Regions from separate parts of the Nocardia heshunensis genome, predicted to be linked through region 1. Evidence: riboswitches for the same ligand, from Rfam matches in the RefSeq annotation. Region 1 holds a riboswitch; each other region holds the start of a gene.

What was found. Region 1 has a riboswitch for cobalamin ahead of metE (5-methyltetrahydropteroyltriglutamate--homocysteine S-methyltransferase). Riboswitches for the same ligand answer to the same signal wherever they lie in the genome.
Region 2: another riboswitch for cobalamin. It lies ahead of nicT (Nickel transporter NicT); the one in region 1 lies ahead of metE (5-methyltetrahydropteroyltriglutamate--homocysteine S-methyltransferase).
Region 3: another riboswitch for cobalamin. It lies ahead of ACYVN4_RS02970 (CbtB domain-containing protein); the one in region 1 lies ahead of metE (5-methyltetrahydropteroyltriglutamate--homocysteine S-methyltransferase).

The regions. Positions count from the first base shown of each region.
Region 1 is NZ_BAAGTC010000009.1:723,548-733,781, reverse strand. It holds gene ACYVN4_RS31520 (pyruvate carboxylase) at 1-660, opposite strand, end outside; gene ACYVN4_RS31515 (DUF7373 family lipoprotein) at 1,021-2,217, shown strand; gene ACYVN4_RS31510 (DUF7373 family lipoprotein) at 2,221-3,483, shown strand; gene ACYVN4_RS31505 (DUF7373 family lipoprotein) at 3,505-4,683, shown strand; gene ACYVN4_RS31500 (serine/threonine-protein kinase) at 4,708-6,207, shown strand; gene ACYVN4_RS31495 (SDR family NAD(P)-dependent oxidoreductase) at 6,327-7,316, shown strand; cobalamin riboswitch at 7,272-7,476, shown strand; gene metE (5-methyltetrahydropteroyltriglutamate--homocysteine S-methyltransferase) at 7,619-9,880, shown strand; gene ACYVN4_RS31485 (DUF397 domain-containing protein) at 9,884-10,075, opposite strand; gene ACYVN4_RS31480 (helix-turn-helix domain-containing protein) at 10,065-10,234, opposite strand, start outside.
Region 2 is NZ_BAAGTC010000024.1:11,038-21,271, reverse strand. It holds gene ACYVN4_RS39080 (dienelactone hydrolase family protein) at 1-349, opposite strand, end outside; gene ACYVN4_RS39075 (DUF6636 domain-containing protein) at 533-1,135, shown strand; gene ACYVN4_RS39070 (class I SAM-dependent methyltransferase) at 1,144-1,992, shown strand; gene nicT (Nickel transporter NicT) at 1,935-3,023, opposite strand; cobalamin riboswitch at 3,051-3,239, opposite strand; gene ACYVN4_RS39060 (long-chain fatty acid--CoA ligase) at 3,271-4,908, opposite strand; gene ACYVN4_RS39055 (flavin-containing monooxygenase) at 5,395-6,864, shown strand; gene ACYVN4_RS39050 (DUF5313 family protein) at 6,933-7,316, shown strand; tRNA gene ACYVN4_RS39045 (tRNA-Arg) at 7,396-7,468, shown strand; gene ACYVN4_RS39040 (XdhC family protein) at 7,688-8,848, opposite strand; gene ACYVN4_RS39035 (xanthine dehydrogenase family protein molybdopterin-binding subunit) at 8,885-10,234, opposite strand, start outside.
Region 3 is NZ_BAAGTC010000002.1:619,068-629,301, reverse strand. It holds gene ACYVN4_RS03005 (hypothetical protein) at 1-822, opposite strand, end outside; gene ACYVN4_RS03000 (hypothetical protein) at 807-1,451, opposite strand; gene ACYVN4_RS02995 (DoxX family protein) at 1,550-2,854, opposite strand; gene ACYVN4_RS02990 (acyltransferase family protein) at 2,989-4,332, opposite strand; gene ACYVN4_RS02985 (SGNH/GDSL hydrolase family protein) at 4,329-5,267, opposite strand; gene ACYVN4_RS02980 (SGNH/GDSL hydrolase family protein) at 5,366-6,277, opposite strand; gene ACYVN4_RS02975 (hypothetical protein) at 6,289-6,678, opposite strand; cobalamin riboswitch at 6,936-7,072, shown strand; gene ACYVN4_RS02970 (CbtB domain-containing protein) at 7,113-7,325, shown strand; gene ACYVN4_RS02965 (CbtA family protein) at 7,348-8,190, shown strand; gene ACYVN4_RS02960 (histidine phosphatase family protein) at 8,187-8,759, shown strand; gene ACYVN4_RS02955 (hypothetical protein) at 8,830-9,195, shown strand; gene ACYVN4_RS02950 (hypothetical protein) at 9,205-9,744, opposite strand; gene ACYVN4_RS02945 (aldo/keto reductase) at 9,814-10,234, shown strand, end outside.

The sequences.
Region 1 (10,234 bases):
ATTGCCGTGCTGGTCGGCGAGGATCTGCACCTCGATGTGGCGGGGGTTGATCACCGCCTGCTCGAGGAACACCGTCGCGTCGCCGAAGGCGGATTCGGCCTCGCGCGCGGCGGCCTCGATGGATTCGCGCAGCTGCGCGGGATCGGCGACACGACGCATACCGCGCCCGCCACCACCGGCGACGGCCTTGACGAAGACCGGGAACTCCATGTCCTCGGCGGCGGCCACGAGGAAGTCCACATCGGCGGACGGTTCGCTCGAGCGCAGCACCGGCAGCCCGGCGGCCTTGGCGGCGGCGATGGCGCGCGCCTTGTTACCGGTCAGTTCGAGCACGTGCGCCGAGGGGCCGATGAAGGTGATGCCCTCGCGGGCGCAGGCGGCGGCCAGGTCCGGGTTCTCCGACAGGAAGCCGTAACCGGGGTAGACGGCGTCCGCGCCGGCGGTCTGGGCGGCCTTGATGATCTCTTCGATCGACAGGTACGCCCGTACCGGATGGCCGGGGGTACCGATCTGGTACGCCTCGTCGGCCTTGAGCCGGTGCACGGAGTTGCGGTCCTCGTACGGAAAGACCGCCACGGTTCCGATGCCGAGTTCGTAGGCCGCGCGGAAGGCGCGAATGGCGATCTCGCCGCGGTTGGCGACCAGGACTTTGGAGAACATGGAAAGAAGGTACCTGCCCTCGGACACGGATCGGGCATCGAAGTCCCGTTCGCAGCAATCTTCACAGTCCCGCCGCCGCGATTGCGAATTTGTGTTAATCACCGTGATACATGCCTGCCGGTGAGGGTCGCGCCGCGCCGACCACCGAATTCGCCGCCTTGCTAAGGAAATGGCCTCCGGACCGACCCGCGAGCCGGGTCGCGCACCGATATGCCGCCGCGTCCGGATCGCCATCCGATCGTGTCCGACACCACAGTGCGGGACACGCGGAAGTCTCCGGGCCGGAAGTCCCGGCACGGCCGCTGGTTCGGACGCGAGAAGGCTTGGGGCGCGCTAAGATCCGGCGCGAGGAGGGGGTCGTTGAGATCGATCGCGTCGCGCACGCTGCTGCCGGTAGCCCTGGCGCTGACGCTCGCCGCCGGGACGGGTTGTGCCACCAGCGTTCCCGGCTCCCCCGTCCGGCAGCAGACCGATCCGGCGAGCCTGCAGGTCGGCAACTATCAGACCGTGCCGCGGGTGCTGGGGAATGCCAAGACCGACAAGCAGTCCCGGGTGCGTGAATCGCAGCGACTGTCGGACTATGTGGCGCTGCCGTTCGAGGCCGACCGCGACTACACCTACGAATGTTCCAACGATGTGCACCCGCACCTGGTCACCAATCACAAGGGCCTGGGCGACATCCTGATCAACGACACCTTCGACGAGGTGGCGCACGATCTGCACGGCGGCTGGATCAATACCTGGTGCACGGGTGCGGAATCCGACGAGAAGCACCGCACGCTCAGCATCGCGGTGCTGGAGTTGCCGGATGCGGGCCGCGCGGCGGCGGTCGGTCCGGCGCTCGAGCACGACGACTTCACCTACAACGTCGACAATCGTCCGGTCACGCTGTCGAAATACCCTGACAGCCGCGCACATTGGCGACCCACCGTGGCCTCGCTGGGTTCCTGGACGGTGCACGACCGCTACGTGGTGTTCATCAAGATCGTCGATGAGCTGTCCGCGCCGAACCTGCCGGATCTGACCGCCCGCACCGAGCAGATGCTGGATGTGGCGCTGCCGCTGCTGGACAAGTTCGTGCCGACGCCCGCCGACAAGTTCGCGCACCTGCCGCTGGATCCGGACGGCATTCTGGGCCGGACCCTGCCCACCAATCCCGAGGAGACCCTGCGCCCGGACCCGGACGGGGCCTACACCGGTCGCGGCGCGCTGCAGAGCCTCAGCGACGCCGACCTCGATTTCCTGACCGTCGGCGATGTGGACCTGGTCGGCTACGGCGATGCGATCGTGGTCCACAGCCGGACCGGCACGGCCGCGGCAGCCCTGTGGCAGCGGTGGAATCCGGCCACCGGCAAGCCCGACACGCAGCAGACGATCGCACCGCCACCGGATTTCCCCGGCGATGTCGGCTGCTTCGCGATCCTGGCGAACGGCCAGGTCGTCTTCAACCAGTGCACTTTTCACGTGGACCGGTACAACGTGCAGGTGGGTGCGCGCAATGTGCTGGAGCTGTATCAGAAGACCTCCGCGCAGTACGTGCTGGTGACGAGTAGGTGAGCGGTGCGGAGAATTCGTGAATCCCGAAGGCTGCGGACCGGTTTGCTGGTGCTCGCGGCGACGGCGGTCGCGCTGGCCGTGCTGATCGCGTGGGCGGCCGCCCCGATCGCGGGGCATGCGCGGCCGGGGATGACCGCGCCGGACTGGTCGAAACTCGCGGTGGGCCCGTACCCTTCGGGCCCGACCGACTACAACCCGCTCTACGACTCGGCGACCGACGCGTACCGCATCGAATCCCGGCGCATGTACAGCTATCTGGTGAGTCCCGACGAGATCGACCCGGACATCACGACGCTGGGCGCGGCCCGCACGCTGGACACCTCCGACGGCAATTTCGGCGATCCGGACGACTTCCTCGGCAAGGACGCGCCGTTCCCGAAGAACTGGCAGCCGGTCGCTGTGGCGAACCGGTTGATCGCGGGCGCGTACATCTGGCGCACCAACAACAGCGTGCGGGCTCGCAAGCAGATCACGTTGGCGCTCATGCGGTTCCCGACCGAGCAGGCGGCGCAGGCGGCCGCGAACGGGTTTGCCGACACGCTGGTCACGCCCGCGTCGCACCAGATCACGCTCGACGGTGTGGACGCACGAGCTTCGGCGGTCACCGACGACCGCGGGCAGGCGTTCGCCGCGCACGGCGTCTACGTGATCGTCACGCACGTGGTGATCCCGCAGGCCGACGCCACCGCGCTCGCGGCCCGGCTGCAGGCGGTGCTGCAGGCCCAGCTGACCCGGATGGCGGACCTGAAACCGACTCCGCTGGAGGACATCCCGGATCTGGCGGCCGATCCCGACGGGCTGCTGCGGCTGACCCTGCCCAACAAGTTCGACGCCTCCGACGAGGATCAGGACTCGTGGGGTTCCGCGCAGGGCGGGCTCTACAGTCCCGCCGGGGCGCTGCATTTCGAACGGGATGTGGTCGCGGTCCGCAAGGCCTTCGACGCCGCCGGGGTGGATGTGGTCGCCCGCAATGCCGCCACCGTCTATCGCACCCGGGATCTGGCGGCGGCGTTCGGATTACAGGCGGCCCTGACCAAGCCGGGTCGCGACGACGATCTGCTGGCGAACCCGCCGGGCCTGGTGGACGCCTCCTGTCTGCAGTTGGACGAGCCGGAACCGATTCGCCGCCACACCTTTCTCTGCGCGGTCGTGGTCGGCCGGTATGTCGCGGTGATCGGCGCGCAGGCGGAGTTCAGCGGGGCGGAGCCGTCGTCGTTCCCGCAGCGGGTGGCGGCGCAGTATTCGATGCTGGCCAAGACGGGATAGCGTGCCATGAGCCTTCCCCGAGTGAGATCAGTGTGTGGCCGGATCCTGGTGCTGGCGTGCGTGATCGGGCTGGCCGCCTGCGGGTCGGGCGACCACCCGCCCGCCGCGCGGGCCCCGAAGGTGGCGATCGTCGATGTGGCCCAATTGGATCCGGGCAACTACCCGGTGGTGCCGCGCGCGATCACCACCCAGCAGCCGGACATCACCGTCGGAGATCTGCTGCAGGAGTCGATCCGGATGGCCGAGCATCTGCCGCTGGCGCTGGATGTCGACGATCGGCTGGTGTACGGCCACGGCGGGAACGCCGTCACCCCGGACTATCCGGTGCTGGGCATCGACAAGTTCACCGACTGGACGCCGGGCCTGATCGCCGGGTGGCAGACCGGTGGACGACACCGCGAGGATGTGTCGCTGGGGCTGAGCCTGGATCTCACGGTGCTGCGTTTCGCCAAGCCGGAGCAGGCGGTCTCGGCCGCGAATCACCTGGTGGGAGACCAGGATCCGCAGTATCCGGACAAGGGGCCGGTGACGGTGCCGGGCTATCCGGATGCGAAGTCCCGGCTCACCAATCTGGAGTCGGTGAAAACCTTTGTCACGCAGGGCAATTACCTCTACTGGGTCTACGCCTCCGACATGCTGACCGTGCCCGACGGTCCCGGGTCGCTGATCGACGCGACGAAGAAGCTGCTGGATCGGGCGATCGATGCGATGAAGGACTTCCAGCCCACGCCGGTCGATCAACTCGCCGGTCTCGCCACCGATCCCGAGGACCTGCTCAGCCGCACCCTGCCGCCGGGTCAGGGCCAGATCTGGGCGATCGAGGGGCTGTACACGCCGCACGCGGCCCTGAGTACCGATGATCGCCCGGCGGCCACCAAGGCCGCCTTCGACAGCGCCGGAGTCGATCTGGTGGCGCACGCACTGAGCGGCGTGTACCGCGCCCGCGATGCCGCGGCCGCGCAACGCCTCACCGGAGCCTTCGTCGACGAGCTCCTCGACCGCTACAAGCCCATCGACCCGCCACCCGGCCTCCCCACCGCCCGCTGCCTGCAGGCCAAGGACGACGACACCCTCGGCAACAAATACCTCTGCTACCTGCCCTACGACCGCTACATGGCCGAGGTCTCCGCCGAGCAGTCCCAGGATCTGCGCCAACGACTTTCGGCACAGTACGAGCTCCTGGCTTATGGTCACATCTGACAACCGACAGTCGGAGGGGACAGCATGCCGTTGCGGCCCGGCACCATTGTGGGCGGCTACCGGGTGATCCGGGTGCTCGGCAGTGGCGGGATGGGCACCGTGTATCTGGTGCAGGATCCGATGTTCCCGCGGCGGCTGGACGCGTTGAAGGTGCTGAGCGCGGATCTGTCGCACGATGAGATGTATCGCAACCGGTTCGAGCGGGAGGCGAATCTCTCTGCCGAACTGGATCATCCGAATATCGTCACCGTCTACGCGCGCGGCGAGGAGGACGGGCGGCTGTGGATCGCCATGCAGTACGTGGCGGGTACCGACGCCTCCGTCGAGCTGAAGCAGCATCCGGGCGGCCTGACCCCGCAGCGGGCGCTGCGCATCATCACCGATGTCGGCAAGGCCCTCGACTACGCGCACCGGCGCGGGCTGCTGCACCGGGACGTGAAGCCCGCCAACTTCCTGCTCACCCGCAACGAGGACGATCCCGAACACGGCGAGGAACGGGCGCTGCTCACCGACTTCGGGGTGGCGACCTCGGTCGCTGACAACCGGGAGCTGACCTCCGGCGACAGCCTGATGGCGACCCTGGCCTATGCGGCGCCCGAGCGGCTGGTGGCGGGGCCGCTGGATCACCGGGGTGATATCTACAGTCTCGGTTGCGCTTTCGTGAAGCTGCTCACCGGGCGGACACCGTTCCCGGTGACCTCACTGGCCCAGGCGACGCTGGGGCATCTGCAGGACCCGCCGCCCGCGATCAGCGCCATGCGGCCGGATCTGCCGCCCGCGCTGGACGGCGTGATCGCGAAGGTGCTGGCGAAGGATCCGGCGCAGCGCTACGCCACCTGCCGGCAGTTCACCGCCGATGCGGCGCTGGCGCTGGCGGGCGGATCACCGTTCGGTCCAGTGGTTTTCGCGGAGGCACCCCCGACCGATCCGATCGACCGTCCGCAAGCCCGGCCGCGGTCGACGCGGCTGCTGCGCGTCCTGCTCGGTGCAGCAGTGGTTGTGCTGCTGGCGGTTTCGGGCGTGGCCGTGTTCGTCGCCACCCACCACTCGACCACCGGCGGGGGCTCGGCCATCACGACAACCACCCCGGTCGATTCCGTGTCTCAGGTCCGTTCGGCCCATCCGGTCTTCCAGACCAAGACCGTGGTGGCGTTCAACCTCGGCGACGGCACCCTCTCCGCCGATCTCGACACCAGTGATCAGGGAAAGTTCCTGCAGGACATCGGCTTCCACTACAGCACCGACTACCGCGCCAAGACCGAGGAAGCCTCTCCCCGCGCCCTGTCACCCAGCGACGCACTGATCCCGAATGTCGACCTGATCATCGTCGTCCGCACCGACAAACAGGCGGGCAACGGCGGTCTGCGCGGCCTGCCCAGTGGCTTCCTGTCCTCCACCCTCGACCACACACGCCTGGTCATCGTCGACGATCCCGCCACCGCACAGGCCTTCATGAACTGGACTCCCGCCTCCCCCGACATCCTGGTCCAGCGCGTGGTCCCGTCGATCGCCAAGGTGCTCTGAACCTCCGCGCGCGGATTCTTACACGTTCTTGCCGAAGCGCTGCCGTGGGCTTGTCGATCGCCACCCAGGATCGGCGTCAGGTTCGGGAGGCCCGGACGGCAGGACGAAAGGAGTCGGTGATGCGGGGTTTGCGAGTCGGCGGCAGGTTTTCGGCACGGTACCGGCTGAGCGACGGGCGCGGGCACGGACTGCCGGTCGAGGTGGCCAAGTACTGGGAGGGCCGCCATGTGGTGGTGACCGGCGGCAGTAGCGGGATCGGGCTCGAGGTGACCCGGATGGCCTTGGCGGCGGGGGCGCGGGTGAGTGTGCTCGCGTTGGAAGACTCGGCGCTGGAGGCGCTTTCGGTCCGGGTGCCAAGTGAAGCGGGACGGCTGGCCGCCATTGCCGCCGACGTCACCCGGCCCGAGGACATGCGCGCGGCATTGAAACTCGCCCGTGCGCAACACGGTCGGGTCCAGGCGGTGATCGCATGCGCCGGGATCGCCAAGCCGGACTACTTCTCGCGGCTCGCGCTCGCCGATTTCGACAAGCACATGGCCGTCAACTATTTCGGTGCGTTGCACGTGATCCGGGAGGTGCTGCCCGATCTGCGGGAGGGCGACCGCGACAGCATCACGGTGATCTCCTCCATGGCCGGGGTGCTGCCCTGCTTCGGTTACGGCGCGTACAGCCCCAGCAAGTTCGCGGTGCGCGCGCTGTGCGAGGTCCTGCGGCAGGAGCTGCGGCCCGCGGGCGTCTCGGTCACGGTGGTGCTGCCACCGGATGTCGACACTCCGCAGCTGTCGGCGGAGGCCGCGACCAAACCGGCGGAACTGGTGGCGCTCAGCGGTTCCGCCCCGATCACCGCGACCGCGGTGGCCCGGGCGCTGCTGGTCGGGGCGGCCCGGGGCCGCGCCACGGTGGTGCCCTCCCGGAGCGCCCGACTGCTGCGCTGGCTCGCCGGTGCGGCGCCGCGCCTGATGGCCCGGGTGATGGACGCGATCATCGCCCGGGCGCAACACCGCGTTATGCTCGCGGGTGCAGTCGGTTCGCCGGGCGCAACGGGCGAGACTCGGTCTGGTCCCGCGTTCGGCGTCGAAACCGGTTCTTCCGCAAGGGGGATTCGGTGAGAGGGAATCCGGTGAGAATCCGGAACTGTCCCGCAGCGGTATGCAGGAACGACCGCCGTCATGAGCACTGGGCGCGAGCCCGGGAAGCGACGGCCAGTAGGTCGGCCCATTCGGGCCGGTGCCTGTGAGTCCGAAGACCTGCCTACTGTGCCGGGTACGCCGTATCCGGCGGTCATCGCCTCGTGGACTGGGCGGACGGGCCGGTGGTTTCCCGCTGCCGTGACAACGGCGGTCGTGGGCTGCCCGGGTTTCGTGCGCTCTTGTGGCGACGGCCAGTGGACTTGGAGCACTGGAGATTACCCGTGACCAGCATTTCACCCTTCACCGCGACGGTGCTCGGCCTGCCCAGGATCGGGCCGCGCCGGGAACTCAAACGGGCCGTCGAATCGTATTGGGCGGGCCGGATCGACGCGGTCGCGCTGTACGCCGTCGGGCGTGAACTCCGCGCCGAGCAGCTCACCGCGCTCGTGGCCGCCGGACTCGACTCGGTGCCGGTGGGCACCTTCTCGTACTACGACCAAATGCTCGATACCGCAGTCCTGTTCGGTGCGCTGCCGCCCCGGGTGGCCGGGATCGCAGATCCGCTGGACCGGTATTTCGCGGCGGCCCGCGGGACCGCGGAGGTCGAACCGCTGGAGATGACCAAGTGGTTCGACACCAACTACCACTACCTGGTTCCCGAACTGGGCCCGGACACCGCGTTCAGCCTGCACCCGGAGCAGCTCCTCGCTGAGCTGGCCGAGGCGCAGGCGCTCGGGGTGCCCGCGCGGCCGGTGGTGATCGGGCCGCTCACCTTCCTGAAGCTGGCCAAGGATGCCGAGGGCAATGCACTGCGCCGATTGAGCGATCTACTGCCGCTGTACCGAGAGCTGTTGCGGCGCTTGGCCGCGGCCGGGGCCGAATGGGTACAGATCGACGAGCCGGTGCTGGTCACCGACCTGTCCGAGGTGGAACTCGCCCTGGTGCAGCACGTGTACGCGGAGCTGTCGGCGGGCACCGACCGGCCGCGGCTGCTGGTGGCCACCTACTTCGGTCGACCGGGCGCGGCGCTGCCGATGCTGGCCGCCACCGACATCGACGGCGTGGCACTGGATTTCACGGCCGGGACCACCGTCGAGGACGTGACCTCGGTGCCGGCGCTGGCCACCAAGCTCGTGGTGGCGGGGGTCGTCGACGGCCGCAATGTGTGGCGCAACGACCCGGATCGGGCCCTGGCGACGCTGGGCACCCTGCTCGGCGGCAGCGGCGCGCTGGCCGTGTCCAGCTCCAGTTCGCTACTGCACGTGCCGTATTCGCTCGACGCCGAAGCGGCGCTCGACCCGAGCGTGCGGTCCTGGCTGGCCTTCGGGGCGGAGAAGGTGGCCGAGGTGCGGTTGCTCGCGACCGCCCTGCACGCCGGGACCGAAGCGGTCGCCGACGAATTGTCCACCGCCCGTGCCGCACTGGCCGCGCGCGGCACCGATCCGCGCCTGCGCGACGACACCGTCCGGGCCCGCCTGGCCGCGCTCGGCCCGGACGCCACCCGCCGCGCGCCCGCCGCGGAACGTCGTGTGCTGCAACATGAGCGCCTTCCGCTGCCGCCGCTGCCGACCACCACCATCGGCTCCTATCCGCAGACCGACGCCATCCGCCGCGACCGCACCGCCCTGCGCAAAGGCACGATCACGGACGCGGAGTACCGCGATCGGATGCGGGCCGAGATCGCGGACGTCATTGCGCTGCAGGAGAAGCTGGGCCTCGACGTGCTGGTGCACGGCGAGCCGGAACGCAACGACATGGTGCAGTACTTCGCCGAACAGCTCACCGGCTTCCTCACCACCGCCAACGGCTGGGTCCAGTCCTACGGCACCCGCTGCGTGCGCCCACCCATCCTCTACGGCGACGTGACCCGCCCCGCACCGATGACGGTCGACTGGATCACCTACGCCCAATCCCGCACCGACAAGCCGGTCAAGGGCATGCTCACCGGCCCCGTCACCATCCTGGCCTGGTCCTTCGTCCGCGACGACCAGCCCCTCGACGTGACGGCAAGCCAAGTGGCGCTGGCCATCCGCGACGAGACCGTGGACCTGCAGGCGGCGGGCATCCGCATCATCCAGGTCGACGAACCGGCCCTGCGCGAACTGCTCCCCCTGCGCGCCGACGCCAAGCCCGACTACCTGGCCTGGTCCATCACCGCCTTCCGCCTGGCCACCTCCGGCGTCTCCGACGCCACCCAAATCCACACCCACCTCTGCTATTCCGAGTTCGGCGAGGTCATCGACGCCATCGCCGCCCTCGACGCGGACGTCACCTCCATCGAGGCCGCCCGCTCCCACATGGAAGTCCTCGACGACCTCAACGCGGCGGGCTTCCACCTGGGCGTAGGCCCCGGCGTCTACGACATCCACTCCCCCCGAGTCCCCTCGACCCCCGAAATCACCGAATCCCTCCGCGAGGCCCTGAAAGCCGTCCCCGCCGACCGCCTCTGGGTCAACCCCGACTGCGGCCTGAAAACCCGCGGCCCCGCGGAAGTGGAAGCGTCCCTCCACAACATGGTTCAGGCCGCCAAAGCCCTCCGCTGACGGTCAAGAACCACACACACCCGCGATGAACACATCCCACTCGCCAGGCGCGAAGCTCAACGCCGGGCCGGTGGGATTCTTCGAGTCCCGGACGCCCACCCGGCCACCACCGAGGTGGGCAACCTCGACACAATCTTGGCCGCCCGAGCTGTAGCTGGACTTGAACCACACAGTCCGATTCGGATCAGCGGTCACTGTCGTGCTCCCTTGCTATCTCGCGAACCAGATCCCGGCTCGGGCGAGCGTCCAGAGTCGCGCGCTGAACCGTACTGAAGGCTTCACGGTAAAGCCCGACCTCGGTCTGACGCTCAAAATACATTGCCCCGGCGAAACTTTCGGCAAACACCACGGTGG
Region 2 (10,234 bases), on a different contig from region 1:
CGGTGAGACCCTTGTTCTCGTGGATCACCAGCACGCCACCCTTGGGTGCGGACGCCTGCGCCCACGCCGCCTGCAAGGTGCGGCCGTCGGGGCCGGGCAGGGTGATCGCGGTGGACGGCACCGCTGTCGCCTTCCCGGGTGGCGGAGCCGACGGTGACGCGGAAGGCGCTGCCGTCGTACTCGGCGCGGCTTGCTTGGCCGATTCCCCGCAGGCCGCCAGCAGCGCGACCGCCGCGGGTGTGCCGATGCCCATCAGGCCCAGTCGTCGCAAGGCTTCCCGGCGGCTGAACAGGCCCTCCGCGTGGTCGGTGGCGATTTCCTCCGCGATATAGCGCTGCAGCGGCGTCATGGCCCTCAGCCTAGGCCGACGCTCGCTTCCGGTCTCGGCGAAAACCCTGTGGATATGCTCGAGCCGTCAAGCCCGAGGAACCATGGGCTCTTGTGCAAGCTAACGATTTGCATGCTTCGCGCGAATGTTCTTGTGGGCGAATCGAATTGCCGGCCATTCCCGATGACTGAAAGCGATGTGATCATGCGTGCGTTCCTTGCCACCGCGGCGGCCCTGCTACTCGTCGGCGCCCTGTCGGGTTGCGACCCGAACACCAGCACCCCCGGCGCGGCACCGACCACCCAGCCTGCTCAGGTGACCCAGCCTGCCCAGGGCGGCACCCCGCCCACCACCGCAGCCAAGACCACCACCCTCCCCAACCGCGACGACGTGAACGTCGACGCCCGCGACTTCGAAGCCCAGGGCCACTACTACTTCCAGTCGCCCAGCAAGAACATCAAATGCGGCATCTACGTCGACGACCTGCACACCGTCGGCTGCCAGCTGAAGAACGCCACCGTCATCCCCGCGGGCCTGGACTGCGCCAACAACCCCGCGCACGAGGTGGCCGCCAGCTTCCAGAACGGCAAGCCGCAATTCGTCTGCCTGAACCAGGGCGTCTTCGTCGGCCCGCCCACCGACGGTTCGACCGCCCCCGGCAATCACGAGGGCGGCGGCAAGATCCTGGAATACGGCCAGACCATCGGCGTGCGCGGCGTCATCTGCGAATCCATGACCTCCGGCGTCCGCTGCACCGTGGACGGCCACGGCTTCGTCATCGCCGCCGAGAGCCAGTCGCTGTTCTGAGTCCTACGATGGGCGGCGTGACCATCGATCCTTTGTCGGTGAACAGGCGAAACTGGGACGCCCGCGCGGGAATTCACGCCGCCAGCCGGTTCTATCGGGACCGGGATTCCGGCTACTGGTTCGCGCCCTTCGAGTGGGAGACCCTCGGCGAGGTCCGCGACCGCGACATCCTGCACCTGCAATGCCATCTGGGCACGGAGACGGTGGAGTTCGCGCGGCGCGGGGCCCGCGCGGTCGGCCTGGACTTCTCGGCGGAGTCGATCAAGCACGCCCGCGAATTGGCCGGGGACACAGTCGAATACGTCTGTGCCGACGTCTACGACGCTCGAACAGCCTTGCCCAGCAAGCAGTTCGACATCGTCTACACCGGCAAGGGCGCGCTCTGCTACCTGCCGGAGCTGACCCGCTGGGCGCAGGTGATCGCCGACCTGCTGCGCCCCGGCGGCCTGCTCTACCTGGTCGAATTCCACCCTCTGCTGCACGCCCTGGGCCCCACCCCGCCGCCCGGCGTGGACCCGGATCAGCTACTGCTGCACGACGATTACCTGTCCGGCCGCGGCCCACAACGTCGCGACAGCACCCACACCTACACCGACGGCCCGGACCTCACCACCGACACCACCGCCTACGAATGGCGGCACGGCCTCGGCGAGGTCATCAACGCCCTGCTGTCGGCCGGACTGTCCATCACCGGCCTCACCGAATCCGAGACACTGCCCTGGCCGCGCTGGCCCGGCATGGTGCAGACCGCCGACGGCTGGTGGCGGCTGCCGCCGCCGGCCCCGATCATCCCGGTGCTCTACGGCCTTTCGGCGGTCAAGGACCAGCGGGTCTCGACCTTCGCCAGCCGCCAGTAGAGCAGCGCGATCGCCCACACCGCGACGAACAGGCCGACGATCACGAATCCCACATTGTTGAGGTCGATCCCGGCGATCCACGCGGTGACCGGGTCGGTGAGATCCAGCTTGCTGTGCAGCACGCCGACCAGTTCGATGGTGCCGATGAGGAACGCCACCGCGATCGAGAGCCCGGTGATGGTCAGGTTGTAGTACACCTTGCGCACCGGATTCGAGAACGCCCAGTGGTAGGCGAAATTCATGAAAGTCCCGTCGAGCGTGTCGAACAGGCTCATGCCGGAGGCGAACAGCAGCGGCAGGCAGATGATCGCGTACCAGGGCAGTCCCGCGGCCGCCCCGGACCCGGCCATCACCATCAGCGTGACCTCGGTGGCGGTGTCGAAGCCGATCCCGAACAGCAGCCCGATCGGATACATCTGCCCCGGCCGGGTGATGGAACGGGTCAGCCGCCCCAGGATCCGATTGATGAAACCCCGGCTGTCCAGGTGCTTTTCGAGCTCGTGCTCATCGAACTGACCGGAGCGCATGGCCTTGAACACCCGCCAGATCCCGGCCAGCGCCACCAGGTTCAGCGCCGCGATCAGATACAGGAAGCTGCCCGAGCTGAGCGTGGCAACCAGGCCGAGATCCTTGCGGGTCGCGGAGTCGTCATCGGCCAGCGTGGTCGCGAACCGCGCCCCGGCCGCGATGCCCACCGCCAGCAGCACCACCACGGTCGAGTGCCCGAGCGCGAACCAGAAGCCCACGGACACCGGACGTTTCCCGTCGGCCATCAGCTTGCGGGTGGTGTTGTCGATGGCCGCGATGTGGTCGGCATCGAAGGCGTGCCGCATGCCGAGGGTGTACGCGGTGACGCCCAGCCCGACCCCGAACACCTGGGTGCCGACGGTGTAGTGCGCGGGCAGCACCAACGCGAACAGAATCCCGAATGCCACCACGTGCATGACGGCGATGGTTGCGAGCAGTCCGCCGGTGCGGAGCCAGTCGCGGCGTTCCCAGCGCAGCGCGGGAACAGGGTTGGGTACAGACACAGAGCAGCCTTCCAGCACCTCGTGGAACGGTTCAACGGTGCCGTGGCCGGTCTCCTGGCTGACGGGTCGAACACCGGCGCGCCTGGCCTTCCGGGACCGAGATCCCGTGACCCCTGCCCGCGAGGACAGGACGACGCACCGACTAACCGATCACAGTGGCGAGGGCCGTGCCGGAATTACACCGGCTTCCCGAACACCACGGCAGCCCTCACAGTAAGGGCCGCCGTGGTGTTGCGGACAGCCGGGCTCAGCCCAGCGTGATGACGGTCAGGCTGCCGTCCGCGTGCTGGGCGCGCAGCCGCTTCTTGTCGAACTTGCCGACGCTGGTCTTGGGCACTTCCGCGATGAAGGTCCAGTGCTCCGGCAGCTGCCACTTGGCGAACTTGGGGGCCAGGAAGTCGCGCAGCTCTTCGGGTTTCGCCTCGGAGCCTTCCACCAGCACGACCGCGACCAGCGGCCGCTCGTCCCACTTCGCGTCCGGGATGCCGATGACCGCGGCCTCCGCGACGGCCGGATGCCCGACCACGGCGTTCTCCAGGTCCACCGACGAAATCCATTCGCCGCCGGACTTGATCACGTCCTTGGACCGGTCCACCAGGGTCAGATAGCCGTTCGGGCTGATCTTGCCGACATCGCCGGTGCGCAGCCAGCCGTTGTCGAACTTGTCGGGATCGACCTCGGCACCGGTGGGGGAGTAGTACGACCCGGTGATCCAGGGTCCGCGAACCTCCAGCTCGCCCAGCGCTTCTCCGTCGTTGGGCAGCACGCTGCCGTCGTCGCCGACCAGTCGGGCCTGCACACCGGCGGGGAAACGGCCCTGCGTGTAGCGGTAGGCCCACGCCTCCTCGCCCTCGGCCCCGGCCGGCGGGTGGCCGACCGAACCCAGCGGCGAGGTCTCGGTCATGCCCCACGCGTGCAGCAGCTTCACATGGTGAAGCTCTTCGAAGGCCCGCATCATCGACGGCGGCACCGCGGCACCACCGACCACACACGTACGCAGGTACGAGATGTCCTGCGGCTGCGCCTGCAACGCGGCCAGCACGCCGCCCCAGATGGTGGGCACGGCGGCGGCGAAGGTCGGCTTCTCCTGCTCCATCATCTGCAGCAGCGGGGCGGGCTGCAGGAAGCGGTCGGGCATCAGCACATTCGCGCCCGACATGAGCGCCGCGTACGGGATGCCCCAGGCATTGGCGTGGAACAGCGGCACGATGGCCAGCACGGTGTCCGCGGCAGTGAAGCCCATGCCGTTGGGGGAGATCACCTGCATGGCGTGCAGCCAATTGGAACGGTGCGAGTAGACAACGCCCTTGGGGTCGCCGGTGGTGCCGGAGGTGTAGCACATGCCCGCCGCCGACCGCTCGTCGATGACCGGGAAGTCATAGCTGTCCGATTGCGCGGCAAGCAGTTCCGCGTACGCGTGCACGGTGACGCCCTCGGGCGCGGTCACGGTCGCGACATCCCCGTTGGCGACGATGACGTGGCGCACCGTCTTCAGATTCGGCAGGTACTGGTTGAACATCGGTACCAGCGAGCCGTCCACGATGACCACCTGGTCCTCGGCGTGGTTGGCCACGTACACCAGCTGCTCGGGGAACAACCGGATATTGAGTGCGTGCAGCACCGCGCCCATCGCGGGCACCGCGATGTAGGCGACCATGTGCTCGTTGTTGTTCCACATGAACGTGCCGACCCGATCGCCGACGCCGATGCCCAGGTCACGCAGGGCATTGGCGAGGCGGGCCGCATCCTGGCCGATCTCGCGATAGGTCTGGGTGCGCACGCCGTCGCCGGTCCAGGTGGAGACATGGCTGTCGCCCTGGAAGGTGGAGGCGTAGCGCAGCAGCGTCGCGAGTGACAGCTGCTCGTCCTGCATGGTGCTCAACATTTCCCAACCGCTCCTTGCATGTACCTACTGGAGAGTGAACTGAGTCACTAGCGGCGAGCCTAGCTGAATTCGGACACGGTCGGTCGGGGCCCTGCGACTTGCGGAATTACTCGAGCTGCGGGCGGCGGACCCCACCTCCGCCACCCGCAGCTCGTGCCGACCCGCCGCCGCCCAACACGACGACCTGCCGGCTCCGCGGTCCTGATCGGCATCGACGTGCTGTCGCAACCCCCTGCGGCTGCGCAGAATAGCCAATCACTAACCAGGACAAGCAAATTGGAGCAAGAACTTCCGTGAATATATTGAGTGTGACACCGGGTTGTCCAGTCGAGGACGGCGTCGCAGGTCAGACCCTACTCACTGGCTCGGACAGTGAGGTGTGAGCAAGGTGAGCGTGCGCTTGCTCACAAGCGGTGGCCGAAAATACCGATTGGCTGACCGGCGATGTCTGCCTGACCAGCGAGAACAGCCTCTAACGTAGCGGTTATGCAGCGAGAGCCGTCCATCCTGATCATCGGTGCCGGGTTCGCCGGACTGGGCCTGGCCCTGGAATTGCAGCGGCATGGTCTGACCAACTTCACCATCCTGGAGAAGGCCGCGGATCTCGGCGGCGTGTGGCGGGAGAACACCTATCCGGGGGCTGCCTGCGATGTGCCGTCGCCGCTGTACTCGTGGTCGTTCGAGCCGAAATCCGATTGGCCGCGCCGGTTCTCGCATCAGGCCGACATCCACGCCTACATGCGCACGGTCGCCGAGAAGTACGACCTGCCCGCGAAGATCGAGTTCGGCGCCGAGGTCGTCGACGCGGAATTCGATGAGGCGGGCGGCAGCTGGCGCGTGCGCACCGCCGACGGCGTCACCCACCTCGCCGACGTCCTCATCCCCGCGGTCGGCCAGCTCTCCCGCCCGGCCCTGCCCAACCTGCCCGGCATCGACACCTTCACCGGCGCGGCGTTCCACTCGGCCGAATGGGATCACTCGGTGGATCTCACCGGTAAGCGGGTGGCCTGCATCGGCACGGGAGCCAGTGCCATCCAATACATTCCGGCCATCCAGCCGCAGGTCGAGCACCTGACCCTGTTCCAGCGCTCGGCCGCCTGGGTGCTGCCCAAGTTCGACACCGAGTACACGCCGCTGCATCACGCGCTGTTCAAGCACGTGCCCGGCACTCGGCTGGCCGAGCGGTTCGCCATCTGGAGTTTCTTCGAGGTAATGGCGTTGGCGCTCACCGATGTTCCGGCCATCAAGACGCCGGTGATCGCCATCGCCGACCGGCACCGCGCCAAGCAGGTGCCGGATGAATCCTTGCGCGCCAAGCTGACTCCCGACTACGCGGCGGGCTGCAAGCGCGGGCTGTTCTCCAACGAGTACTTTCCGGCGCTGGCCCAGGACAATGTCAGTGTCGAGACCGCGGCCATCGAGGCGGTGACCCCCAACGGGATTCGCACCGCCGACGGGGTGGAGCACGCGGTCGATGTGATCGTCTACGGGACCGGGTTCAAGGGCACCGAATTCCTCGCGCCGATGAATATCTATGGCCTGCACGGCCGCAAGCTCGCCGACGAATGGTCGCCGCAGGGCGCGCGGGCCTTCCTCGGCATGTCGGTGCCGGGCTTCCCGAACCTGTTCATGATGTACGGGCCGAACACCAATGTGGGCTCGGGCTCGATCATCTACATGCTGGAGTCGCAGGCCCGCTATATCCGGCAGGTGATCGAATACCTGGGTGCGCGGCCCGGCCGGTTCCTGTCCGCGCGGCCGGAGGCCGAGCAGGGCTGGGACGACTGGCTGCAGCGGCGGTTGCAGGACACCCCGTGGAACTTCTGCTCGAGCTGGTACCGCAATGCGTCGGGCCGGATCACCAACAACTGGCCGGGCGCGACGGTGCTGTTCCGTTGGAAGACAAAAATTTTCGAGGCATCGGACTACGACGAGGGGCAGGCGGCGAAGGCATAGGTCGAATCTATGGACGCCTAGAAAATTGCCTGCTACCTGCGAGATCGCGGTGGGCGCAGGCTGAATACATGATCCGCCAACGCTCTCGCCCCACCTTCCTGGAATGGCTCGGCTACACCGTCGGCCGCCCCATGCCCGACGACCTGCGCGCCTGGGTGCTGCGCGACCTCACCGGAAAGCACGCCTACGCAAGACATCTCGCCCGCGGCATGGTCCCCTTCTTGCCTCTCTACGCGGCCTTCCTGTTCGCCTTCCCCGGCCCCGTATGGCTCCGCCTGGCGATGACAGCCCTGGCCCTGATCCTCGGCCTGTTCTACTGCGCCGCCTACATGGCCCCCAATCGCGCCCACCGCCTGGCTCAACACCACCTCCCCGCGACCCTCGACGCCCCCGGCATCCTGCACGCCACCCCCGCCGAGCGAGCCCGCTACACCGCCAACCACCCGCACTGACCGGCCCACCCCCACGGATGCGGCCCCCGGCCCCTCCGCCAGGTAGACTCCCCGACGACCAGGCCGGTCACCCCGACCAGCCCTCGTAGCTCAGGGGATAGAGCACCGCTCTCCTAAAGCGGGTGTCGCAGGTTCGAATCCTGCCGAGGGCACAGCTGGGAAGAAGCATTTCCGCAGGTCAGGTTTGTTCCCTAAATTGCAAGGGAATCGGCGCTAACACAAAACCCCAGGTCGCGTGTCGCAGGTTCGCGCCCTACGGGGGTTGCTGTCAGCTAGCACCCCAGCTCAGAGCACCTATAGTGCGGCATAGTCAGCAGATGCTCTTCGAGATGATCACGACGTATTGATCTTTGCCGTGCGGTGTGACCGTTTCACACCGTGCGATCAGCGAACGGTCGCGCGACCCTGGTGGTCTGGTGCATGTCCTGTGCGGCGTCGTGGATCGGACCGGTTGCGCGGGAAAGGTTTTGTCCTGTCCGTTGATTGGTGTTCGCGATGATTTCCGCGGCGATGCCGATAGCGGTTTCGGCAGGAGTGCGGGCGCCGAGGTCCAATCCGATCGGGGAATGCAGGTGGGCCAGTCGCTCCGCGGGCACGCCGATCTCGCGCAGTTGGTCCAGTCGTTGCTGGTGGGTGCGCCGCGATCCCATCGCGCCGACATAGTCGACGCCCAGACCGAGCGCGAGCTGAAGCAGCGGGATATCGAATTTCGGGTCGTGGGTCAGGACACAGAGGACGGTTCTGGTGTCGATGTCGATGCCGGTGGCGGCGAGGTAGCGGTGTGGCCAGTCGACGACGATCTCGGCGTGTGGAAACCGTTCGGGCGTAGCGAATGTGGCTCGTGCGTCGCAGACGGTGACGCGGTAGCCGAGGAAGTCGCCGATTTCGCTGAGCGCGGCGGCGAAGTCGACCGCGCCGAAGATCACCATTCGCGGTCGGGGAGTTCGGACGTGGATGAACAATGTCAGCCGCGTAGCCAGAGCGCAGGCATCGATGTCGAGGTATCCGCCCGCCCCGGCTTCTAGTCGGATGCCTGCCGCCTCGATTGCGGCGCTGTCGACCTCGGCGTCGCCCAGCGACCCGCTAGGTGCCGTGTGTGCAGGCACGTGGATCATGCGCCCGAGCAGTTCGGCCGGTCCGTCCACGATCTGGGCGATGGCGACGGATCGATCGTGCGCGACATCGTCGAGGGCCGCCGCCAGCTGCGGCGTGGCAGCCGGGTCGATTCGATCCACCAGCACGTCGATCTCGCCGCCGCAGGTCAATCCGACGGCGAAGGCATCGGTGTCGGAGTACCCGAACCGAGTCCGTTTCGGCGTGCCGTCGATGTCGAGTACGTGTCGGCACAACTCGTACACGGTCGCCTCGACGCAGCCTCCGGAAATGCTTCCCGCTACGCGGCCATCGGAGCCGACGGCCATCGAGGTCCCTGGCGGGAGCGGGGCGCTCCCGCGTACGCCGACCACGGTGGCCAGGGCGAACGGCAGGCCGTGGCGATGCCAATCGGCCAGTGTGGCAGCGATATTCAGCACGTGCGGGTCTCCAGGTTCAAGGTGTTCGGGTCCGGTTCAGAGCAGCTGCTCGGCGGCGATGGGGAGTTCGCGGATTCGTCGTCCGGTGGCGTTGAACACGGCGTTGGCGATTGCGGGGGCGACTCCGACGAGGACGACTTCGCCGAGTCCCTTCGCGCCGACGGGATCCACGGCCCTGTCGTCGCCGTCGAGGAAGACGGCGCGCAGATCGGGGATGTCGGCGTTGACGGGAACGAGGTAGTCGGCCAAGCTCGCGCTGACAATGCGGCCGTCACGCGGGTCGGTGACAGTGTGTTCGAGCAGTGCCGCGCCGATCCCGCCGGTCATGCCGCCGAGTGCCTGACTGCCGGCGAGTTTCGGGTTGACGATTCTGCCCGCGTCGTAGACGCCCAGCATGCGGCGCACCCGAACCAGACCGAGCCGGGAATCGACGGCGACCTCGGCGAACACCGCACTGTAGGCCGACTTCGACAGCAACTGGATGTCGAACTTGTACGACTCCGGGAAGGTCGGGAACGGGGTCGTCAACGATGGAACGAAGACCCCGGGCGCGGTCAATGCGAGACGTCCATGACGGGCCAGCAGGTCCCGATACGACTCACCGCGTTCGGGAGCCCCTTCCACCTGGAGTCGGCCGTCGATCACCACGATCGTCGTGGGGTTGGCCAGAAACAGCGGCGAGCCGAGATCGGCGACGGCCAGGGCGATGGCTTCGATTCGGACTGCGTCGCAGCCGTTCTGCACGGCGGATCCCAGGCTCGCCATGGTTTGGGAGTTGCCGACCGGGGGTGCCGCGGGCATGTCCGAGTCGCCCAGCTGGAACCGCACCTTGTCGATGGGCAGTCCGAGCGCGTCGGCCGCGACTTGGGCCATGGATGTATAGCTGCCGGGGCCTATCTCACTGGTGGCCGCCTCGATGAGAGCGGTGCCGTCGGCGTCGAGCCGGACGTTGCACTGCGAGGTCATGGTGGTGGTCGTGTGTACGCCTGCGGCCATGCCCATACCGATCAGCCAGTCTCCGTCGCGAGTCGTGCCGGGTTCGGGATTGCGTTGATCCCAGCCGAATTCGCGGGCCCCGACCGCGAAGCATTCGAGCAGTCGGCGCGTGGAGAACGGGCGGCCGGTGGCCGGGTCGGCCGAAGGCTCGTTGCGGGAGCGCAGTTCGATGGGGTCGATGCCGAGTTGGTGGGCGAGTTCGTCCATCGCGGATTCGATGGCGAAGGCGGCCGAGGTGAATCCGGGAGCACGCATCCAGGTGGTGGCGTTCACATCCAGCGGCACCGTCGAATGCGTCTGGTGGACATGGGGTATCGCGTAGAGCATCTGCCCGGAGACGAGGATGTCCTCCGCGAACTTCTCATACGTCGCGGTTTCCGTCTTGACCTC
Region 3 (10,234 bases), on a different contig from region 1:
GTCGACCAGGGTCTCCACGGCCATTCCGGAGTTGTCGCGGAAGCCGCGCGATACGGTGCCCGGAAACAGCGGCACGGCAAGCAGTGTGAGCTGGGCGGGCCGGTCGCCGGTCTTGAATTTCGCCGCGTCGTCGGCATCCATCTTCGTGTAGGACACGGTCAGCAGCAGGTGCTTGGCGTCGGCGACGAAGTCGCAAGAGGTCAGGACCTCACCGGACCGGCCGCGGGCAAGGGGCACCGGACCGATGACGGGGCCGATACCCCGCAGCAGGTAGCAGGTCGCGGGAATATCGCGGGGTGCGTCCGGAATCGTTTGGGGCAGTTGGGGAATCATGGTCTGTGCCAGCTGCACCAGGCCACCGTCGTCGAGCTTCTTGCCGAGGATGTCACCCAATCCGGAGTTCTCGACCATGAACTGCACGTCGCCGTGCTGCACCACGAGGTAGCGGTCGCCGCCGATGGAGCTCACGCCGATCATGCCCTTGTCGGCCCCCACCGAAACCTGGTGGCGCTGTTGCAGAAAGCTCGGCAGCAGCGCTTCCAGACTCGGGAACGGCGTACCCACCACGACCCCGACCGACACCGGCGCGGCGCCCCGCATCCCGGCATGACACCAGTCGCTGCGGCCGTCGACCGGATCGACATCCCGGCTCACCACCAGGTCGGTGTATTTCAAGATGCCGTCGGCCTTCAGCTTGCCGACATCGATCAGGCTGCACGGGTCGAACGCCGTCGGGGCCTGTGCGTGCCCGGCGATGCGGTCACCGCACCCCGCGGTCATCGCCGCGGCCAGGAGTAGGGCGGCCGCTAGCGCACGACGCATCGGACGCCCTCGACGTAGTCGATGACGTCCCCGACGGCGTCGGCGGATCGCAGGTCGTTCAGGGCCGCGTCGAGCTCGGCGCTCGGGCCGCGCTCGGCGAGCAAGACCGCGATGGCCTCGCGGGTGGCGGCGGTCGGGTTGTCCTGCGCCAGTAGCTCTTCGAGGTAGGCGTCGGGGTCGAGCAGGCGAAGGGCGCGACGGGCCAAGGTGTGGACGCGTCGGGGCAACTCGGCCCGGACGGCCTCGATATCGCCGGGCTGGATATGGCCAGGCTGGTACTGATCCAGGCGCACCGACCACAGCAGGGCGGGGTCCTCGGGCAGGCCCTCACCGGGCAGCAGGCCGGGGCCGGTCGCGGCCTCGATCGCGATGGGCGACAGGCCGAGTCGCTCGTTGCGCCAGTTGCGGAACTCCCACCACGCGGTCGGGGTCGCCCAGGAACCCAGGCCGAAGCCGAGCACCTGCTGACCGCCGGTGAAGGTGCGGAAGATGCGGGTGCGGGTCACGGTGGCCACGCCCTCCGGCTGCACCCGGACCCAGGTGGGCTCGGCCCCTTCAAACCCGTACGGCTGCAGCAGCTTCCCCGTGTCGCGCATCAGGCGGCGCAGTGCCGAATCCGGTTTGACCATCCCCGCAGAGTAGCGGCGGGAGCCGACAGGGTCCCGTACCTCGCCCATCCTCCCAGGACACGGCGCGTCGCGGGGACACGCCGCGTTCGGGTGGGCGATCAGCGCAGGTAGGGCACGGGCTGGACCCAGTGGAAGCCGCGCGAGACCAGCTGGAATCGATCGAGGTCGACGCGGGTCAGGGTGAGGTGCACCGGGCGGCCCGAGAAGCGACCGTCCAGGACGAGGTGATCGGCGTCCGGTTGCGTGTAGGCCAGGGTGGCGATCGGCCACGCGTGCGCCGGGTCCCGGGTGATGGTGAGCGTGTGGCGGTCGGTGTCGATCAGCACCGGCAGATCCTGCAGCGCGTCGTCCGGGCGCTGGGTGGTGACCGCCTGCGGGAGGTCGAAGATGATGCGGCGCAGGCGGTCCCCGGGATCACCGCTGTAGTCGGTCACGTCCCAGATGCCGTACAGCGGCGAGTGCGGACGGCCGTCACCGTATTTCGCCCAGGCGTCATGGCCCTCGGAGACGGTGGTGAGCAACAGCCACAAGCCGATCAGCACCTGCGCGGCCAGCAGGAATCGGTTCGCGCGCACGCCCGTGACCAGCCCCTCGGCCGCGCGCACCGGCACCGCGCGGCCGACCAGCGTCCGCAGGATCCGCACGATATCCGGGGCGGCCAGCACCACCGCGTACACCAGCAGCTGGAAGGAGAACAGTTTCACCGGCACGTCGAAGGTGAGATTGAGCAGGAAGACCTGCATGGCCACCACCGTCGCCAGCACCGCACCCACCCCCGCGGTGATCGGCAGGATCAGCAGCAGCCCGGCCGCGACTTCCGCTGCGCCCAAGGCGATTTCGTACGGCTGCGAGGCGGCGGTCTGCGACCACAGCACCGTCATCGGGCTCATATCGCCGAACGGTTCCACCAGCCGTTCCAGGCTGAAGGCCATCTGCGAGGGCAGCAGCTTGGTCATCCCGTACAGCAGCAGCGCGCTGACCAGGGCGAAACGCAGGATCAGCCGGAACCAGGCGTAGAGGCGCGCGTAGTTCGGGCGCGCGCGATCCAGTGCCGACCAGACGGCGGTGATCGGCACCGCGACCAGCAGCCAGGTGAACGCCGCTACCCAATTCGCCGCGGTATCACCGCTTCCCGTGGCGGCCCAGCTGATCCGGGTGTCGAAGACGTGCTCGCCGATCCAGTCGGTCAGCGGATGCAGTCCGGTCCATTCGGCGACATCCAGCACGGTCTGCGTCGGCACCCCGAGCGAACGCAGCAGTGCGTGGCACACCAGCACCCCGGCCATGCCGACCCCGAGCACCACGAATCCGTAGCGAAAAGCCATGCGGAGCAGCGGATTCCAGCGCTGCTCCGGGGACTCGCCCGACTCCTCGGCCGTCTGGACGACCAACTCCGCAACCACGCCGTTCCCTCCGTCACCGCCACAAAATCCTTGCGGCGGTGAACGTTAGGGCTGGGCTCGGTGGTCCGGTACCCGGCAAATCTCTTGCCCCCGCGGCCGGTGGCACCACCCTCGGTGCCCACGGAATCGGGGCGTCAGCGGCGCTTGGAGCGGGCGAAGCGACGCATGATCGGGAGGTCCACCCAGTGGTAGAGCACCGCGGCCAGAGCGATCGAGACGGCCATGCACAGCAGCGAGAAGCCCGCCCAGCCGAGAATGCCGAACTCCCTGCCGCCGATCAGGTATCGGGTGACCACGACCATGACGGGGAACTGGATGAGATAGAAGGCGAAGGACACATTGCCCAGCCACACCACGCGCGGATGGGAGCTGATGCCGCGGATTCCGGCCAGATCACGGGTCGCCATGGTGGCGACCACCGCGGTCATCGGGGCGAGCATCAGCGCCGACATCTTGAAGTTCACCGGCACCACCCAGGTCGCCGCGTACGAGATGGTCAACGCGATCAGCGGCCAGGTGAGTTTGGTGTTGCGCCACCGGCCTTCGACCACCATGCGGGCGGCCAGCACGCCGAGGAAGAACTCCGGCAGGCGCGAGAGCGGGAAGGTGTAGCTCAGCCAGTACGAGCGCGCCACCGGGATGTCGGGCTGCTGGAACCAGGCCGGGGAGGCGTGCAGTTCGTAGTGCGGCGAGACGCTGCCGGGGACCAGGCGCGGGGCGAACGCGTTCGCGATGCGCGAGGAGGAGAACGCCTCCGACAGGCTCGACGGGCCGTTCACGAACAGGAAGTAGGAGGTGTGCAGGGCGAGGATGCCCAGCATGATCAGACCGGCGGCCAGCATCAGCCGGTGCGTCGGGATGCGCATCACCAGCGGCAGCACCAGCGGAAAGCTGAAGTAGAACAGCACTTCCGCGGCCAGCGACCAGGACGGGACGTTCAAGCCACCGACCGTCGTCCACTTCGGCACCCAGGTGTGCACCAGCAGCAGGTTCGGCACCCACACCACCAGGCGGTGCAGCGGCACGCTCGCGGCCACGATGAACGCGGCGGCGCCCAGCAGATGCGTCGGCCAGATCTTCAACACGCGACGGCGGTAGAAGTCGCGCTTCAACATGCCCGGCCGGAACGACCAGTAGATGATGAACCCGGACAGCACGAAGAAGAATGTGACGCCCGCGGCCCCGAGCTGCATCGGGATCCACTCGTGGATGTGGCGGAACAGCTCCGACTTCTGGAACGGGTAGACCGGCAGGAACACCAGGGCGTGCAGGACGAAGACCGCGAACGCCGCCCACCAGCGGCCGCCGGTCAGCGACGGCAGCGCGGGGCGACCCCGCGAAGCGCGCTCGGTGTCGACGGGCTTGTCGACGACCGGTCTCGGGGTGACCGTCAGCACCGGCGAGATCGGCTGGGCAGCACTGGCTTCCGCGGCATCCGGCGCGCGGGTCCCGGGCATGACTTCGGGTGGACGGGTCATCGTGCGTACCTCTCGTACAGTGCATTGGCGATCACCGCGTCGCCCTGGGGTGCCGGGTGGAAGGGCAGGCCCGCGAGATTGATCTGCGGGTCGAACACCCCGTTGACCCACTGCTGCGGTGTGCACAGTCCGTGTCCGGCGGTGAGCGCGCGGGAGTCGAGGAAGTCGACCTGCGCCGTGGCGGCCGCCTCGCGTTCCGCCTGGTCCATCCGGTTGAAGTACTCGACGACCGTGCGGCCCTTGGGCTGGATGAAGCCCAGTCCGGCGAGGTCGACGCAGATGGCGTCCGCGTCGGGCCGGAACAGCTCCGGGTAGCCGACGATGACGATGCGCGCGGCGGGCGCGTAGTACCGGATGTAGGTCAGCACCTTGCTGATGCGCGCGGCGTATTCGGCGCCGGTGATGGTGCGCGGGTCGGCCATTCGGCCCTCGGTGACCGCGTCGGGGCCGCAGCCGCCGGTGACGTCGTAGAAGCAGCCCTCGGTCGACTGCCACGGGGACAGTTCCGATCCGGCCCACTGGTCGTTGAAGCCGAACTGCAGCGTGACCAGTTTGGTGTCGGGTCCGAACGCGCCCGCCTTGGCGGCATTGGCGGCCTGGACGGTCAGCGTGTAACCGTCGCCGCCCGCGATGGCCGCGCCGGGACAGGACTGGTTCCAGACCTGGTCGCTGTCCTCGGACAGGCCCATCAGCGCGGTCAGCTGCACCGGCCAGGCGGTGTCGCCGTGATCGCACTTCTTCTCGTTGGAGAACGGAGTCCAGCCGTTGGCCGAGAACGAATCACCCAGGATGACAAGTGTTTTGCCGGCCGGGGCCGGATCCTTGCCGGTGGCGGTCGAATCGGCGTGCGCGCCCGCGGTTCCCGTCATGGCCGCTGCGATGGCCACGACCGCGGCGCACAGCGAAGCCGATGCGCCTGGGAAACGGAACTTCATGAAACCCTCGAATCGCAAATTGAACAGTGAGTCTTTCAGTTTTGCGCGGAGTGTACAGAGACGAGTAGTGCGTGCGACGCGAGATCCGTTGCGGCGGATCAGCGTCCAAATCGGTCGAAGACGGCATTGGCAACGACGGCGTCACCCTGACTCGACGGATGGAACGGCAGGCCGTCGATATCGGTGTGCAGGTCGAAGACCCCGTTCAACCACGGCTGCGACGAGCAGAGACCGTGGCCGGTGGTGAGCGCGCGGGCATCGAGGAAATCGATACCCAGCAGCTGAGCCGCTTCGCTCTGCGCCTGTTGGATGCGGTCGAGGTACTCCACCACCGCGCGGCCGCGCGGATTGACGAAGGGCGCGACCCCGAGGATGTTCAGGCAGACCGTGCTGCTGCCGGGCGTGAAAAGCTCCGGGTACCCAACGAAGACGATGCGCGCGTTCGGCGCGTAGTACTTGATGTAGGTGACCACATTGCTCATGCGCTTGGCCATCAACGCACCGGAGACACCGTTGTAGTCGGTCATCCGGCCCTGGTCGACCGCGTCCGGATCACAGCCGTCGACGAGGTTGAACACGCAGCCCTGCAACGAATTCCACAGCGTCTGATCGGACTTGCCCCACTTGTCGTTGAGTCCGAACTGCAGTGTCACCAGCTTGGTGTTCGGGCCGAAAGCGCCCTCCTTGTCCGCCCGCTGCGCCTGCTGGGCCATGGTCCAGCCGGGGCCGCTGTCGATCGACGCGCCCGGACACGACGGGTCGTCCACCGCGTCGGTTCCGAACACGCCCATGAGCTTGGCCAGCTGCACCGGCCAGGCCGTGCGGCCGTGCAGGTTGCAGTCGTCCCGGCCCGTGAAGTGGTCCCACTCGTTCGCGGAGAACGAATCACCCAGCACCACAAGTTCTTTACCGGCGGGGGCCGGATCGGCCCCCGCACCGCCCGCGGCCGTCACCGACGCCGCGAGCGCCACCGCGGTGACACACAACCACCGCACACTGTTGCCCAGCACTACGCGTCCGCTCAGTACCCGGCGCGCGGCTCGAATCCGGGCGCGTCCAAGGTCGGCGGCGCGGCGGGCTTGGGGGCCTGGGTCTGCGGCGCGGGCTTGGGCGCGGCCGGCTGCGGCGCGACCTGGGCGGGCTCCGGCGCGGGCGCGGCCGGTTCGGTGACGGCCGGCTGCGCGGCGGGCGCTTCCGTGGTCGGGGCCGGGGCCGCGGTGGTCGGGGCGGGAGCCACGGTGGTGGGGGCGGGCGCGACGGTGGTGCTCACGACCGCGGAGGTGGTGCCGCCCTGCGAACCGTCCGATGACTTGTCACTGCCGCATCCGGTTGCCCCCGCGAGCACTATCGCCCCGCCGATCACAGCTGCCGCGGCACGCACGACGAAAACCCCCGGTGTAGCAGACTTCATGAATACCTCGCCTCTGAACTGAAGTGCCATCTGTTCACTTCAGCGGGGAGTGTATTCAACCCGCCCGGCCCAGCCGTACCGATTCGGAAAACTGCCCCGAATCTTCTGGGCATTCGCGGCGATTCCGCTGGTCAGCGCCGCTACGCCGGGTGGAACCTGTCCCAAATGCCGGACACCGAGGCCCCGCACCGACTCCATCGAACAAGATTGAGAACCGTCCCGGGGCAAAACGCCCGATTCCATACCGTGGACGCGCGTTTGACCTGTTTGTTCGTGGTTTCGTATCTTTATGTGATCGGCGATTCGTGGAATCCGGTGAGAGTCCGGAACGGTCGCGCCACTGTGAGCACCCCTCGGGTGTGAGTCAGACCCCGGCCGCCGAGATGTTTTATCGGCCGAGGGGCGCGAATACCCCTCCCACACTAGGAGTTCCCGTGGCGACGTCTTACGCCCCCCGTTCCGGTCTCGGAGCAGTCTCCCTCTCCATCCCCACCCCCGTGTGGCTGATCGGCACCACCCTGCTGGCACTGCTGGCGATCTACTTCATCGGCATCGACCAAGGTGCTGTCTCGATCTTCGGCAGCGACATGCACGTGCACGAATTCGTCCACGACGGTCGCCACTTCCTCGGATTCCCCTGCCACTAGCCCCGGGAATCGAGTCAGCACAATGGAAAAACGAATCATCGGCCGTGGCGTCCTGTTGGGCGCACTCGGCGGACTTCTGGCATTCATTTTCGCCCGGATCCTGGCGGAACCGATCATCAACCGGGCCATCGACTACGAGTCCGGGCGCGACGACGCCCAGATGGCGTTGGACAAGGCCGCCGGAAAACCCATGGGAGACATGGGACCCGACATCTTCACCCGCTCCCAGCAGCAGAACCTCGGCCTGCCCTTCGGCATGATCCTGTTCGGCGCGGCCCTGGGCGCGCTGTTCGCTGTCGTCTACTACCTGGCCATGCGCCGGGTCGGGAAGATCACCGCCCGCAATCTGGCGTTGCTGGTGGCGGGCGGCATGTTCCTCACGCTGTACGCGGTGCCGTTCCTGAAGTACCCGGCCAACCCGCCCTCGATCGGGCATCCGGACACCATCAAGGAACGCACCGGGTTGTACGTCCTGATGATCGTGCTCAGCGTCGGCTTCCTGCTCGCCGCCATCTGGCTGGGTCGCAAACTCGCGGCACGCCTGGGCAACTGGACCGCGAGCATCGCCGGGGCGCTGGCATTCGCCGTGGCCATGGGCGTCGTCATGCTGATCCTCCCGTCGCTGGGACACCTCTCGGCCAACAAGTCGTTCGGCGACTTCGACACCGAAACCCCCCAGCCCCTGAAGGATCCGTCCGGCACCATCGTCTACCCGGGCTTCCCCGCCGACGACCTCTACCACTTCCGCCTCTACTCCTTTGCCGCCCAAGCCATCCTGTGGCTCGTGATCGGCGTCGGCTTCGCCTGGCTGGCCCCCCGCCTGCTCGGCGACCGCACGACCTCGTCCACCCCGACCGCGGCATGAGCACGGTCACCCGCCTCACCCTGATCACCCACGCGATCACCGACGCCGTCCAGTCCGCCCGCTTCCCCGCCGACGAACCGCTCACCCCCCAGGGTGAGCGTTCGGCCGCGGCCGCGGGCGGCCTGCCCGGCCTCGACCCGACCCTGATTCTTTGCGCCCCCGAGACCCGCACCGCACAAACAGCAAATGCCCTCGGCCTCAACGGAACCCCCGAACCCGCACTCCGCGACCTGGACTGCGGCGACTGGTCCGGCAAGTCCATGGAAGACCTCGCCCCCGAACAGCTGATGTCCTGGCTGACCGACCCAGCCCACCGCTCCCACGGCGGCGAATCCATCACCGACCTCCTCCCCCGCGTCCGCACCTGGCTCGACGACTTGGCCGGATCCGGCGACCGCATCCTCGCCATCACCCACCCCGCCATAGTCCGAGCGGCAGTCTTGAGCACCTTGAACGCACCCCCAGAATCCTTCTGGCGCATAGACATCCCCCCACTAACCGCCACCACCCTCCACCACAGACCCCCCGCCTGGACCCTCCGCACCACCGCCCATCCACTGAACGATTGATACAAAGCTGACGACGAGCAGAATTACGAAACGGTGGCTGGCGGGACGTCGACGATGAAAGATCAGGAGCATGCGAATCTTCATGCTTCCGATTGCCGTTGGGGCGACCATGATCTTCTTCGCTCCTACTGCGGCTGCTGATTACTCACTCGACAGTGTTTCGGTTTCTGCGCCCACGGGGAACTACGGGACCGGGTGTACTTACACGCTCACCGCTAAAGGGATGTACGCGTACTACACCCGGTTTTGGGACAACGGGGTTGCCGTTCCGACGGAAGGCGTTGTCGACGGGTCGGTGATGAACCAGCCGTGGACGCCGACTACCTCCGGGCCGCACACGCTCATTGCGCATGTCAACGGCGACCTGACCGACAAGTCGATTGTCCTCACCGTGGGGAATGGGATCAACCTCGGTAGTGCCTGTATCGGGATGTAGGCGCGAAAGTCAGTGGGCGGGCAGGGAATAGCCGTAGCCACGGCCGGTTCCCTGCTCGGCCAATGTTGAGAGCGCGGCCATCTTTCCAGGGTTGACCAGGAGGAAGCGCGCAGATACGGCAACCGCGATCGCTCCCGACACCGGGAGAATGAGGCCGTGATCGTGCGGGCCGGACACCGCATTGATCAGCGCCAAGACCAGGTACACACTGCCGAGCGCCAGCATCATCCAGGCGGAAACCCGTTGCCCGCGCCGGTTCTCGCGGTCACGAACGATCAACTGGTTCCATCGGATGACTTCGTCCGGTGAGTCGAGAGTCGGCAACTGCCGCGAACGAACGGCGTCGTGGAACCGGCGCATCTCATGCCGGCCGCCGGAGCGCTTGCGATTTCGCGCGGCAACGAAGGCGAAGATCGGTGTCAAGATCACGATCTGCGCTACGCCCAACCAGCCGAGACCTACGACCGCGACATATGCCAGTTGGAGAGCCGTGGCGACGACGATGATCAACCACAGCGGTCCGTAGATGAAGTCGCGATACAGCTTCATGGAAGCCCCCTCCCTTGTGTTACCCGCACAGTATTTCACGATGGAGGCGGGAGCGTAGGGTCCGAGAGCATGACCTTTCTTAGTGGGAGTAGCGGAGTTCCGGAGACCGTGCTCAACGATGGGAAGACGATTCCCTCGTTGGGGTTCGGGGTGTTCCTCGTCGAGGAGGGGGATACGTTCGGGGCGGTCACCAGTGCCTTGGAGGCCGGGTATCGGCATATCGATACGGCGGCGATCTATGGCAATGAGGCCGAGGTGGGGCGGGCCATTCGGGAGTCGGGGGTGGGGCGGGACGACGTGTTCGTCACGACCAAGTTGTGGAATTCCGAGCAGGGGTACGACTCGACATTGCGGGCGTTCGACGCGAGCATGGAGCGGCTCGGGTTGGAGCAGTTGGATCTGTATCTGATCCACTGGCCGGTTGCGCAGGCCGACAAGTATGTCGACACGTTCCGGGCCTTCCAGAAGTTGAAGGCGGAGGGGCGGGTTG